Linked DNA regions of Methanothermobacter thermautotrophicus. The protein of the gene in region 2 binds, or shares a complex with, the protein of the main gene of each other region. Links are inferred from orthologs where the notes say so. Each region holds a gene or a part of one and is shown on either strand. Other genes may lie near its edges. The genes, in order: rpoB, DNK57_RS04640 and DNK57_RS05915.

Evidence for each region.
Region 1: DNK57_RS04640 (region 2) and rpoB share a complex: the UniProt entries of both Methanocaldococcus jannaschii proteins name them as parts of the RNA polymerase complex. The link is inferred for Methanothermobacter thermautotrophicus from one-to-one orthologs.
Region 3: DNK57_RS04640 (region 2) and DNK57_RS05915 share a complex: the UniProt entries of both Methanocaldococcus jannaschii proteins name them as parts of the RNA polymerase complex. The link is inferred for Methanothermobacter thermautotrophicus from one-to-one orthologs.

The regions. Positions count from the first base shown.
Region 1 is NZ_QKOF01000006.1:288,740-291,676, forward strand. It holds rpoB (DNA-directed RNA polymerase subunit B), read right to left. Parts: upstream 2,407-2,937; coding sequence 595-2,406; downstream 1-594. Other genes in the region: rpoA1 (DNA-directed RNA polymerase subunit A'), read right to left, coding at 1-556; DNK57_RS05910 (DNA-directed RNA polymerase subunit B''), read right to left, coding at 2,429-2,937. UniProt on the Methanocaldococcus jannaschii protein: DNA-dependent RNA polymerase (RNAP) catalyzes the transcription of DNA into RNA using the four ribonucleoside triphosphates as substrates. The Rpo2 subunit (Rpo2N and Rpo2C in this organism) is implicated in DNA promoter recognition and in nucleotide binding.
Region 2 is NZ_QKOF01000006.1:65,279-68,505, forward strand. The notes cover bases 85-3,071. They hold DNK57_RS04640 (DNA-directed RNA polymerase subunit L), read left to right. Parts: upstream 85-1,442; coding sequence 1,443-1,700; downstream 1,701-3,071. Other genes in these bases: dph2 (diphthamide biosynthesis enzyme Dph2), read left to right, coding at 85-501; DNK57_RS04635 (exosome complex RNA-binding protein Csl4), read left to right, coding at 859-1,428; DNK57_RS04645 (endonuclease dU), read left to right, coding at 1,712-2,311; DNK57_RS04650 (NUDIX domain-containing protein), read left to right, coding at 2,353-2,772; DNK57_RS04655 (transcription factor S), read left to right, coding at 2,897-3,071. Also shown: more of dph2, read left to right, coding at 1-84; more of DNK57_RS04655, read left to right, coding at 3,072-3,211; DNK57_RS04660 (hypothetical protein), read left to right, coding at 3,226-3,227. UniProt on the Methanocaldococcus jannaschii protein: DNA-dependent RNA polymerase (RNAP) catalyzes the transcription of DNA into RNA using the four ribonucleoside triphosphates as substrates.
Region 3 is NZ_QKOF01000006.1:291,388-294,310, forward strand. What follows is about bases 1-2,683. They hold DNK57_RS05915 (DNA-directed RNA polymerase subunit H), read right to left. Parts: upstream 1,618-2,683; coding sequence 1,384-1,617; downstream 1-1,383. Other genes in these bases: DNK57_RS05910 (DNA-directed RNA polymerase subunit B''), read right to left, coding at 1-1,325; DNK57_RS05945 (phosphoglycerate kinase), read right to left, coding at 2,255-2,683. Outside these bases: more of DNK57_RS05945, read right to left, coding at 2,684-2,923. UniProt on the Methanocaldococcus jannaschii protein: DNA-dependent RNA polymerase (RNAP) catalyzes the transcription of DNA into RNA using the four ribonucleoside triphosphates as substrates.

The DNA.
Region 1 (2,937 bases), 220 kb from region 2 along the record:
CATCACTTATCCTCTCAAGACGCTCCCTCACCTCACTGGCTGTGAGCTTGTAGTCTCCCTCGACGATTGAGACTGGCTTGTCGAGTTTGATCTCCTCCTGTTCCTCCTCACAGTGGGGGCACTTATCACGGCGCGCCTCTGTGTATATCTCCTTTATTATGGGTGTGAGGCTTTCCTCCTTCTCCATTGCATCAAGGATCCTCTGACGGTATTCCTCGATTTCAGTCTCTGTGAGGAGGACCCTGCTGCATTTTCTGCACGTTGATCGCAGGATCTTGTGTATGGTGTCTGCGAATCCCACGTGTATGACGGGTCTTGCAAGGTTTATGCTTCCGAAGTGTCCCGGGCACTCCCCACCCTTGGCGCCGCAGGTCCTGCAGCGGAGGCTTGGGTCTATCACACCAAGCCTGGGATCCATCAGCCCGTTCTCTATGGGGTACCCATCCTCGTCATAGGTGTCCGGGGTGACGATCTGGGCCACGGACATCTTCCTGATGTCCTCGGGGGACATGAGGCCAAAGTTTATCTGGGAAATTTTCTTTAAAATTCCTCTCAAGGTATTCTCTCCTTTGATTTATTCCCTTAAATTCATCATCATGCCTTATCTTCCAGTATGAGTTTCGGGAAGATGCAGAGACTCTTGAGTTCGTCCAGCAGTAATTTGAAGGCGTATGATACCTCCACAGGGAATGATTCCGAGTCCTCACATATTGGACAGTACTTCTTGTCCCTTATCTTGTCATAGACTGCCACCATACCACACTCTGCACATACCAGTGCCTCATATTTGTCTGATTCATCAAGAAGTCTCTCCTTAAGGGCGAGGGCAGCTCCATGTGCGATGAGGCAGTCCCTTTCCATTTCACCGAATCTGAGACCTCCTTCCCTTGCCCTTCCCTCTGTGGGCTGTCTTGTGAGGACCTGGACCGGACCCCTGGATCGTGCATACACCTTGTCTGTTGTCATGTGGTGCAGTTTCTGGTAGTAAGCCACTCCAATGAATATTTCAGCCTCTATCCTCTCACCGGTTATGCCGTTGTAGAGTGATTCAACACCTGCACTTTCAAATCCATTTGCCCTGAGGGCCTCCTTTATGTCATCTTCGTCTTCACCTGTGAAGGGTGTTCCATCCACCCTGCGGCCCTCCATGCAGGCAGCCTTACCTGCCAGCATCTCAAGGACCTGTCCCACAGACATCCTTGATGGTATGGCATGGGGGTTTACTATGAGGTCCGGGACTACTCCGTCCTCGGTGAATGGCATGTCCTCCTGGGATACTATGAGTCCGACAACCCCCTTCTGACCGTGCCTTGAGGCGAACTTGTCACCGAGTTCGGGCTGTCTCTGTTCCCTGACCCTGATCTTGGCGAGTCTGCTACCCTCAACGGTTTCTGTGAGCAGGACAGCGTCTACTATACCCCTTTCTCCATGGCGTACAGTTACTGATGTTTCCCTTCTTCGTTCTGCCACGGTCCCGAATTCATCTATCTCTTCAAGGAAACGTGGAGGTGATGTTTTACCTATCAGGACGTCGCCTGATGACACCTCTGTCTCGGGGTTTATTATGCCGTCCTCGTCAAGGTGCCTGTAGTCGCTCTCTGACCTGTAGCCCCTGACGCCCTTCTCCGGTATCTCGAAGCGGTCCTCCTGACCACCAGGGTATCTCCTCTCGGCGGCCTCATAGGACCTGAAGAATGAGGACCTTGCAAGGCCCCTCTCGAGGGATGCCTTGTTGAGTATGAGGGCGTCCTCCATGTTGTAGCCCTCATAGGACATTACAGCAACAACGAAGTTCTGACCTGATGGTCTTTCATCGTAGCCTGTTACATCTATTATCCTTGTCTTGACTATTGGGACCTGGGGGTGGTGGAGGAGGTGTGCACGCGTATCTGTCCTAAGGTCATAGTTTGATGCGTAGAGACCAAGGGCCTGCTTGGTCATCCCCGCCTCCATGGTGTTCCTTGGTGATGAGTTGTGGTTTGCAAAGGGGATGATACCTGCACAGATACCGAGCATGGTGGATGGGTCTATTTCGAGGTGTGTGTGCTCGTCGGTGACCTCATCGGGGCTCATGGCTATGTAGGAGTTTTCTTCCTCCTCTGCATCCAGGTACTCTATTACACCCTCAGCTATGAGGTCGTCCCATGACATTTCACCTGATTCCAGCCTTTCAAGGTGTTCGTCTGTGAGTAGGGGGTCCCCGTCCTTAACTATGATAAGGGGCCTCCTGGCCCTTCCAGGGTCTGTGAATATGTATATCTCATGATTTTCAGGGTAATGGGTTATGTTCATTTCAGGGGAGACTTCTCCTGATCTTCTCTTCTCCCTCATCTCTTCAACAAATTCTTCAGGGTTTTCACAGCTCCCTATAAGCTTCCCGTTAATGTAGATTTTGGTTTTACTCACTTAACAGCCTCCCGGTGAAAAATTAGTTCACAACCCCCATCTTTTTTATGATCTCCTCCACCTCACTGGCATCTGAGCCCTCGGATATCTTTGCCAGCAGGGCGAGGTTCTTAACAAGACCACAGTTTGGACCCTCAGGGGTCTCATTAGGACAGATCTTACCGAACTGGGTCGGGTGAAGGTCCCTTGCCTCGAAGTGTGGCTGGCTCCTGCTGAGGGGTGAAACGACCCTCCTCATGTGTGAGAGTGTACCCATGTAACTTGTCCTGTCCAGCAGCTGGCTCACACCTGCCCTTCCACCAACCCAGTTACCGGTTGCAATGGCGTGTTTGAGGTTCTCTGTCAGCACATCGGATCTCACAGCCTGCTTGACGGACGGCTCCTTACCCCTCGCAAGGCTCCTCTCGAGCTGGTAGCTCATATCCCTGCTGAGACTTGTGAAGGCCACCCTTAGGAGGTCCTCCATGAGGTCGCCTGAAACCCTGAGCCTCTTGTTCGTGTAGTGGTCCTTGTCATGGGGTTTGCGCTCCC
Region 2 (3,227 bases):
GCCATCAGGGGTACTGATGCAGACGCATATCTCTTCCTTGGAAGCGGGAACTTCCACCCCCTTGGAATAAAACTCTTCACCGGCCGGGAGGTTGTAGTGGCTGACCCCTATCACGGTGAGGTGAGGGACATCGAGGAATTCGCAGACCGGGTACTGAGGGTGAGGTTTGCGAGGATAAGCAGGGCAGCTGATGCCAGCAGGTGGGGGGTGGTGGTCTCATCAAAGGGCGGGCAGATGAGGTTTGAACTGGCCCTCATGGTTAAGAAAAAACTTGAGGATGCAGGCAGGGAGGCCATCATACTCCTCATGGAGAACATCTCACCAGCTGCACTCCTCCCCTTCAGGGAACTTGAAGCCTTCGTGGTAACGGCCTGTCCAAGGATAGCCATAGATGATTCACAGCTCTACGACAGGCCACTCCTGAACCCATCAGAACTGGAGATAGTTCTTGGAGAGCGAAGCTGGGACGACTACACACTGGATGAGATAATACATGGATAGCTCGGCATTTTTTTCCCGTTTTTTTCTTTTCCCGGAAACTTTCAGATGAGATAATACAATGGATAGCTCGGCACCCTTCTGTAGGATGTTGATCTGGGACATCCATTTAATGGGGAAAAACTCATATACCATGATGGCTCCACACTGATTAAATTCTCTGATGGAGGCATTTGTTGAATTTAAGTATCTAAGGGGTAGAACCTCCCTGAGGGGTTATAGGGTATTAATGAATATCTAACTGACTTGGAGTGAAATGTCCTTGACCCTGGAGGCCCCATGCAAAAGCATATATATAATCAGATCTAACCATAAATCACTGTAAGGTAATTATTGTTTTTACCTTGAAGAGGTGAATGGATGAAAGTTAAATCTGGGGATATGGTTTTTCCCGGAGATTTTTTGGCTGTAAGCGAAGAGGCCCTTCCATCTGAGGGAACCTACGAGGATGATGGTAAAATAAAATCCCTTGTCGTTGGAGAAGTTTCAAGGGATGACCGGAATAAGAGCATAAAGGTAATATCAAAGCTGAACACACCCCCAACACTTAAAAGAGGTTCAAGGGTCATTGGAGAGGTCATTGATGTAAGGGGTCAGCGGGCCCTTGTGAGGATACACAGCATCAAGGGCAACCGGAGGGCCCTTGCCACATACTTTGTTGGAGGAGTCCACGTTTCACAGGCAAGGAAGGGCTACCTCTCAAAGCTAACAGACGCCTTCAGGATAGGGGACATCGTGGAGGCAAGGGTCACAAGGATCATGGGCCTCGATGGCATAGACCTCCAGACATCAGGGCGTGACCTCGGTGTTATAAAGGCAATGTGCACCCGCTGCAGGCACTTCATGGAAGTGGACGGCAGGGACGAGGTCAGGTGCCCGAACTGTGAAAACCGGGAAAAAAGGAAGCTATCCGTGAATTATGAAGGTTAATAGAGGTAATTCTAATGGAAGTCATTCTAAACAAGAGATATGAGATGGAAATAGTATTCGAGGGAGAAACACACACCCTCTGCAATGTATTAAGGAGCATCCTCATGGAGGATGAAAAGGTTAAGGCAGCAGCATACTCAATAGATCACCCAATAGTGGGGGAACCACAGCTATATATCAGGGCAGGAAGCCCGAAAAAATCACTCAGGGCAGCAGCCGAAACCCTGAGGGACAGATGTGATGAATTCAGGGGCCTCATAGAGTCCCTATAAACTATTTTTCCATGGAGAACCATAATTTCAGGCAGATTAAATCTGAGATAAGGATTCTTGGCATAGATGATGCTCCCTTCACTCCTAGAAGTGATGAGGACGTGCTACTGGTCGGCACAGTATTCAGGGGAGGGCAGTGGCTCGACGGCGTCCTCACAACCACGGTGAGGGTGGATGGTGACGATGCCACCTGGAAGATCATCGAAATGGTGAATGGTTCAAGGCACCTAAACCAGCTTCGTGTAATAATGCTTGATGGGCTGACCTTCGGGGGCTTCAATGTTGTTGACATAGTTGAACTATCAGAGAGGACTGGTCTGCCTGTGATAGTGGTTGTGAGGAAACATCCAGACATGGAGAGAATAAGGAGGGCCCTGAAGCACAGATTTCCCGACTGGAAGGCCAGGTGGCGGATCATAGAGAGGGCCGGCAGAATCCACAGGGTGGAATCTGAGGACCCCATCTACATCCAGACCTCGGGCATTGAACCTGATGATGCCGCAGAGATTGTCAGGCTATCAACAACCCGTAGCTCAATTCCAGAACCAATTAGGGTGGCCCACATAATTGCCTCTGGAGTCAGGTTAGGTGAGTCCAGGGGCAGCGCCTAGAAAAGTCTAGAAAATGATAAATGATGCAGGAGGAGCTTGATTTGAAGGCACCCATGCTCACCGTGGATGTAATCATAAGGTTATCAGGTGATAGAATAATCCTCATAAGGAGGGGCAGACCACCCTACAGGGGTTCATGGGCCATACCAGGGGGGTTTGTGGAATACGGTGAAACTGTTGAGGATGCAGCAGCGAGGGAGGCCCTGGAGGAGACAGGCCTCGAGGTTGAAATCGAGGACCTCCTGGGGGTCTACTCTGACCCCGGGAGGGACCCCCGCGGACACACTGTCAGCGTGTGCTTCACCGCCAGGCCAGTGTCAGGTGAAGCGGAGGCTGGTTCAGATGCTGCCGATGTCGGAATATTCCAAATTGATGATATAAATGATCTTGAACTCGCATTTGACCACAAAAAGATCCTGGATGATTTCAGGAGACATGTGGTGGAGAATAGGTCCTGCTGAGGGCATCTGTCACAGACATCATTCTGATATCATGTCCATGCACAATCAAAATTGTTATAAATGTCCTTGGAGAAAAACTCTAGAAATCAAAAAGGTTTCAGGTTCTCTGACCAGGAGGAAGAAGATGGAGTTTTGTCCTAACTGCGGAGCTGTAATGTTTCCAGAGAAGGGTAAATTTAAGTGTCAGTGTGGCTATGAAAAGGATATCACCGATAAGCTAAAAGAAAAGTACAGTGTCTCAGAGGAAGTTGAGGCGAAGGAGACAATAATATTCACGGGCGAAGATGTAAACACTCTCCCAACCACAAGGGTTGAATGCCCGAAATGTGGTAACATGGAGGCCTTCTGGTGGCTGCAGCAGACGAGAAGGGCTGATGAATCAGAGACGCGATTCTTCAGATGCACACGCTGCAAGCACACCTGGAGAGAATATGATTGAAAAATGGTGAGCAGAT
Region 3 (2,923 bases), 230 kb from region 2 along the record:
GAGAGTGTACCCATGTAACTTGTCCTGTCCAGCAGCTGGCTCACACCTGCCCTTCCACCAACCCAGTTACCGGTTGCAATGGCGTGTTTGAGGTTCTCTGTCAGCACATCGGATCTCACAGCCTGCTTGACGGACGGCTCCTTACCCCTCGCAAGGCTCCTCTCGAGCTGGTAGCTCATATCCCTGCTGAGACTTGTGAAGGCCACCCTTAGGAGGTCCTCCATGAGGTCGCCTGAAACCCTGAGCCTCTTGTTCGTGTAGTGGTCCTTGTCATGGGGTTTGCGCTCCCCTGATATGACCTGCAGGAGCATCTCGGTCATCTCAGCAAGGTATGTTGCCTTCTCGAGCCTCTTTTCGGGTCCTGTTCCTATATGGGGCAGGAGGTAGCGGTCTATAACGTCTTCAGCCCTTTTTATACGGTAGTCCTCGGTCATGCCCTTGGCGACCCGGTTACCGATGTACTTTATGGCGCTTCTTATGAGGTACTCCTTCATATCCTCTTCATCAAGCTCATCCATCTCCTTTTTGTTGAGGTTGAGCTTTTCAAGGGAGACCTGTATATCGTCTGCAGCTATCATCTGGTAGTTGAAGTCGTCTGATATGGCTGTGATGATTTGCTGGTCAGTTGCAAGTCCAAGGGCCCTGAGTAGTATGACAAGTGGGATTTCCCCTGGAACGTATGGGAAGGATATCCTCAGGAAAACACCGGTCTTCCTTGGCTTACGGTACTCGAGGGATATTCTGGCCCTGAATCCGCTCCTTATGGATGTTACTATTGCCCTCGCCCTGTTTTCATCCTCTTCGCCGATTCTCTCAAGGATTATCTTGTTGGGGGCTATCTCCTCCATTGTGACGATGGACCTCTCTGATCCGTTAACAATGAAGTAACCTCCCGGGTCTGCAGGGTCCTCGCCCTTCTCAATGAGTTCCTTTCTGTTGAGGCCATGGAGGTGGCATATCTCGGATTTCAGCATCACAGGCAGTTCACCGATGTACACCTTCTCAAATTCTGTTTCAGGCCCGCCCTCCTTGATGAGCCTCATCTCCAGGCTCATGTGGGCCGAGTATGTGAGGTTCCTCAGCCTTGCCTCCGTGGGATATATCTTGCTCTTTGAACCGTCGGCCTCCTTGATGAAGGGCTTCTCTATGCTAACCTTTCCTGTCTCAACCCGGTACTTTCCCTGCTCCAGTTCTATGGGTTCACTTGTATCTATTATCTCCTGTATGCGGTTACTAACGAAGTCGTTGTATGAATGGATGTGGTGGTCCACCAGGTCGTATTTATCAAAAAACGCGTCTACCAATCCCCATGCACTTTTTTTCATGGACTTCCTCCAAAACAAATTAAATGATGAAATGATCCTGCAGCGCTAATCTTAAAAACTAGTCCTGAACAAGCCTGTAAGTTACGAATTCCTCTGCAGTCGGACTTTTACGGATTATCTTCACTATATCCCCCCTCCTGGCACCTATGGCCTTGGCCACAGGGTCTGTTGTTTTTATTTTTGGAAGCTGTTCTGGATGCGCATCGAGCTCTTTAAGCACCCTCTTTGCTTCAGATTCATTCAAAACTACGTGTTCCGGAACCAGCTGGTGTTTCAAGATCTCCCTCTTCACAATTTAGTCCTCCAGATAAAAAGTCACAGTAAAATTAGATAGCGGGCCCGACGGGAATTGAACCCGCGACCACTTGGTTAAAAGCCAAGCGCTCTGCCAGACTGAGCTACGGGCCCTCGAGGAACGCCCTGGCCGGGAATTGAACCCGAGTCGCGGGCTCGACAGGCCCGCATGATAGCCCCTACACCACCAGGGCAGGTCTCCAGAATGAGAGCATATCATGTTCTCTCGTTACCTGCTTATATACTTTTCCATTGCTGTATGACATACATGTTATGAGTTCTATTTTTCTGGTATTTAAAGCTTTCACACCATTTTGTGAAGTCCCGCCTGCCGGACTTGAACCAGCAACCCTCGGATCTACAGTCCGATGCTCTGCCAATTGAGCTAAGGCGGGTTGATATACATCGTTGGACATGATGTATATTTAAGCTTTGTGGATGGGACCACCCGGATTTGAACCGGGGTCTCAGGCTCCCAAAGCCCAAAGGATCGACCAAGCTACCCTATGGTCCCTTTCTGAAGCCCCGGACGGGAATTGAACCCGCGACCACGAGATTACAAGTCTCGCGCTCCACCAGACTGAGCTACCGAGGCATTTCCAATGTTAGTAACTACTCATTTATATAGTTTGTGGTTAGGGTTGCATGGATTCCTCAAGCACCCTAACTGCTGGAAGCTCCTCCCCCGCAAGTAAACTTATGCTGGCGCCGCCGCCGCTGCTGATATGGTTTATCCTGTCCTCAAAGCCCATCTTCACGGCTGCAGCAGCGAGGTGACCACCACCTATTATTGAGAAACCCTCTGATGAGGATATTGCATTCAGTATGTCCTCGGTCCCTATGCTGAATTCAGGGTTCTCGAATACACCTGCAGGTCCATTTGCAAAGAGGGTACTGGCCTCACGTATCCTCCTGGCGTAGAGCTTTATGGTTTCCATCCCGATGTCCTGTATGGGATAGTTGGGTATCTTTTTAACAGGGACATCAACCCTCTTACCCTCCCTGCAGACAGCCACATCCACAGGTACAAGTATCTTTTCAGGGAAGCGCTTCTTCAGTTTCTTCGCCACCTTGATGAAGTCACAGTATCCCCTGCTCCTGATGAAGTCCATATTTACCTTACCTATCTTAACTCCGCAGCCAGCCAGGAATATGTTGGCAACAAGCCCTGTTGTGAGAACAAGGTCTGCGCTGCCGTTTTCAAGGACGTTCTTCATGACCATTATGGAGTCATCAACCTTCACCCCACCCAGGACATAGACACATGGCCTTTCAACATTCTCTAGGGCTCCCTGAAGTGTACG